2 regions of the Bilifractor sp. HCP3S3_D3 genome follow, and region 2 is predicted to be linked to the other one. Evidence: predicted binding sites of a transcription regulator. Region 2 holds the regulator's gene; the other holds the start of a gene.
The links. The regulator Rex, encoded in region 2, represses fermentation and respiration genes when NADH is low (regulators of the CRP and FNR family bind a similar motif). The targets are predictions, from matches to a motif close to ATTGTTAANTANTTAACAAT.

Region 1 (2,208 bases), on a different contig from region 2:
CTGGCTGGCGATGCATGTCTGAAAGAGGCAGATACCGGTGATGATGAATGCGAATACGAACACTCAGGAAGCGGAACTGCCTGTGGGCTCGGAGGACGCCGGGGTCTTTAACGTTGCGGCGTAGATGGCCCAGGGGATGGAGTCTTTGATCTCGATGCACCGGATATTCTCCTGCCGGATTTCGGAGGCATGAAGGTTTACATCGATGCCGATGCCGTGCTGTCTGGATACGAACAGATAAATTAGTGAGCTCTCCATTGTACGGATGGAGATCTGCGGCACAAAGCCGAGCTCCTGACATTTGGTGACGATGGAGTGAAAAATACTGAATTTTTCGTTGAGTGTAATCAACTTCTCTTCCTGCAGATCCACGAATGACAGTACATCTCTATCATACAGCGGATGCCCCTGTGGAACGACGGCACAGAGTCTCGTCTCGAAGATTTTCTGCTCATGCACCATGGGGGAGCGAAAATGATCGACTACATAGGCGGTGTCGATTTTGCCGCCCAGGAGCAGATCTTTGATGTTCTGATTGAAATCCTCTGTCCATTCCACGCTCTCTGATCCGATCAGCTTCTGATTCAGAGTCCGCAGCGCGGGGACGGATTGAAGAGCGCGGATGACGCCGCAGGCAAAACCGACCCGGAGAGAGCGGCGGGAGAAATCCATTCGCTTCATCTCCATTTCAAGATCCTGCAGCCGGTACAGAAGCTCCCGGCTGTGCTTGTACAGGTAGTCTCCGCTCTTGGTGGGAATGAGCCCTGCCGATGACCGGCGAAAGAGAACCACGCCGAGCTCATCCTCCAGACGGTTCAGATTTTTTCCCATACCCTGCGGGGAAATATAAAAACGTTCGGAAGCCTTGTTCAAACTTCCGGTTTCATAGCAGGCACAGAAATAACGAAGCGTTTTTGTATCCATTCCCTGAGTATGCCTCCTTCTTACATGATGTCCATTCCCTGAGCATGTTTCCTTCTTTCATGATGCCCATTTCCTGGGTGCGTCTCATTCTTGTATGACGGGATCTGTCTTTCTGCATTATACCCCAGATAAGGATGAGTTTATACTTTTTCAGACAAAAACCATACAATCATTATGAAGGGATGAAAAAAATAGTTTCTACTCGTATGAGTCTGGTTGATGGCGGAAGCCGGTAAGACGATGTAAGATTAATTTAGTTAATTTGTTAACGATATCGCGCCATCAATCTGAAATGAGTGTACAGGAGGATGTTATGAGAACCAGAAAATACCCGAATCTCTGCAAACCAATCACGATCGGCAGAACTACCTTTCGCAACCGTATGTTTTCCGCACCTATGGGTGGAACGGATATCACGAATGACGGCTGCATCGGACCAAAATCCACGGCTTTTTATGAGCTGCGTTCCAAGGGAGGTGCAGCGGCGGTCACGGTAAGTGAGTGCATGGTTCACCCACAGACGGACGGATCGCACGCCTATCATCTCGATGAGTCTATTCTGAACTCCCTGGCCTGCGCAACCTATACGGCGGATGCAATCCGCAGGCATGGCGGGATTCCGAGTCTGGAACTGTCGCACTCCGGTATGTTTGCCGGCACCTACATGACAGACAAGAAGAAGCAGCACGATCTGCATCAGTGGGGACCCTCCGATACCGTTCGCGGAGACGGCGTGCAGGTGAAGGCTCTGACAAAAGAAATGATTGAAGATATTGTGGCGGCGTACGGGCATGTAGCAGGACTGGCAAAGCGTGCGGGTTTTGAAATGATCATGATTCACGGCGGGCACGGCTGGCTGATCAATCAGTTTCTGTCTCCCCTGTTCAATCATCGGACAGATGAATATGGCGGGTCACTGGAAAACCGCACCCGGTTTGCTGTGGAGGTTCTTCAGTCGGTGAGAGAGGCGGTAGGTCCGTTCTTCCCTGTTGAATTTCGAATGAGCGGCGCTGAGTTCACGGAGGGCGGATATGGCCTCGATGAAGGTGTCCGTATTGCACAGGCGATCGAGCCCTATGCGGATATCATACACGTGTCGGCCGGCACCTATCAGAAGACGTTCGGCATCACGCATCCGTCAATGTTCGAGGACCACGGACGCAACGTGTATCTGGCGGCAGAGATCCGGAAGCATGTGCATAAGCCGGTAGCTACGATCGGAGGCCTGAACGACCCGGCGCAAATGGAGGAGATCATTGCTTCGGGAAAAGCGGATATCGTGTA
Region 2 (2,208 bases):
GAGCGCAGACGGCGGTCAAAATCTTTTTCCTCAAATCCGAGTCCCTTCAGGACGCCTGTGATCTCGCTCTCCGCCGCATATCCGTTCTGGAGCTCAAACTCATGCATCAGCTCTGTATAGCGGTTCATCAGCGAAACGGCCTCTTCGCCCGTGACCGTGTCCATCCGGCGCTCCATTTCCCGCAGACGCTGCTCCATATCGAGGATATCCTGCTTTGCCTTCCGGACCTCCTGATAGATCGTCTCATCGGATTCCATGTCCTGGTACTGTGCCAGATATCCCATGGTCTTGCCGTGTGTGACGGTGACTTCTCCGGTATCCGGGCTGAGAGCTCCGGTAATGATCCGGAGGAGCGTCGATTTGCCCGCTCCGTTCACGCCGATCAGAGCGGCCTTGTCCCTTTCTTCAATATGAAAGGAAATATCCTTCAGGATTTCCTCTGATCCAAATGTCTTGCTGATATTCTGACAGGAGAGAATCATATCTGTCCACCTCACACATTCGTAGCTTTTCCTGTTTGCGTCCCGCCGCTTCTCTGGCGGAGCATTTACCTTCCAATTATACCGAAAAAAAACAACAAAGCAAGGGCACCGGGAAAAAGAGAAATACTTTGACAAAAATTAGACAATTACATATAATGGTAGTAGCTTCAAGGAGGTTTTCTTATTATGAGTCAGAAAGAAATTTCGAAAGCCGTTATCAAGAGGCTGCCCCGTTATTACCGGTATCTCGGTGAACTTCAGGAGGCCGGCGTTGAGCGGATTTCTTCCGGTGAACTCAGTCAGCAGATGAAGGTGACCGCCTCTCAGATCCGGCAGGATCTGAATAATTTCGGCGGTTTCGGGCAGCAGGGCTACGGTTATAATGTGCAGTATCTTCGAGAGGAGATCGCCAAAATTCTCGGACTGGACCGCATACACAATATTATCATTATCGGTGTCGGACATCTGGGACAGGCTCTCGCGAATTATACGAACTTTGAGAAGAACAGTTTCCGTATCATCGGACTTTTCGACAATAATCCCGAATTAAAGGGCAAGGTCATCCGGGGTGTTCCAATCCGTATGACGGACGAGATTCCATCCTTTCTCCGGGAGAATGATGTCGAAATCGCGACGCTGACTCTCCCAAAGGAATACGCCATTGAGGTAAGCAAGATGCTGATCGAAAACGGCATTCACGCCATCTGGAATTTTGCGCACACCGATCTGAACCTTGTGGTACCGAAGAATGTGGCTGTTCAGAATGTTCATCTGTCCGAAAGTCTGATGCGGCTGTCCTACAACCTCAAGACACTCGAAGAGAAGTAGACACCTGCCGATACAAGACGATATAAGAGCCCCTCGCGTAGATGGGGGCTCTTTTTGGAACGGAAAAGAAAATTGTTATCGGATCTCATCAATTGGAGCAGAGAAGAGAACGTTTATCGGATCTCATGAATTGGAGCAGTGAAGAGAACGTTTATCGGATCTCATGAATTGCGCTGTTCTTCAGCAGAAAGGGAGGATACAGAATGAAACTGATCTTGAGTGCAAGGCAGCATCAGGACGCGGATCGAAGCGCTGTCGCGGCTGGAATGCCTTCCATGGTCCTCATGGAGCGGGCGGCACTTGCCTGTGCATCAGAAATTGAAAAACGGCAGTATGACATGGATCGGATCCTCGTCGTCTGCGGAACGGGAAACAATGGCGGAGACGGAGTCGCTGTGGCCCGCGTTCTCTGCGAGGAAGGATACAGCTGCACGGTTTTTCTTGCCGGACCGGAGGAAAAATTCAGTGACCAGCTGAAACAGCAGCTTCATATCATCGAGGGTTTTCCGATCCCGGTCATCCGCGCCCGCAGCACACCGGGCGCGGAACTGGAGGATTTCCATCCGGAGGATTATTCTCTTATTATAGACGCTCTTTTCGGGATCGGGCTGAAACGGGACATCACCGGAATATATGCCGAACTTATTGACCGAATCAATCATTCCGAGCTTCCTGTCGCCGCTGTCGATATGCCGTCCGGTGTCAACACCGACTCCGGCGTGATCATGGGGACAGCTGTCCGTGCGGATCTCACTGTCACGTTCACAACCGGAAAGGCAGGTCTCTACATCTATCCAGGAGCAGCCTGTGCCGGGAAGGTCAAAGTGAAGCAGATCGGAATTCCGCTTACCAGAGAAATCACGAAGGCCTGCCATCTGTATACCATCGAACACAGTGA

Region 1: ACTNDI_RS00430 (oxidoreductase) is a predicted target of Rex. The motif match lies at 1,178-1,197, and genes of this name have one in related genera.

Annotation. Positions count from the first base shown of each region.
Region 1 is NZ_JBQHWP010000001.1:103,477-105,684, reverse strand. Features, by position in the region: gene ACTNDI_RS00435 (LysR family transcriptional regulator) at 64-924, opposite strand; gene ACTNDI_RS00430 (oxidoreductase) at 1,238-2,208, shown strand, end outside.
Region 2 is NZ_JBQHWP010000008.1:113,361-115,568, forward strand. Features, by position in the region: gene ACTNDI_RS06620 (ABC-F family ATP-binding cassette domain-containing protein) at 1-482, opposite strand, end outside; gene ACTNDI_RS06625 (redox-sensing transcriptional repressor Rex) at 669-1,310, shown strand; gene ACTNDI_RS06630 (NAD(P)H-hydrate dehydratase) at 1,514-2,208, shown strand, end outside.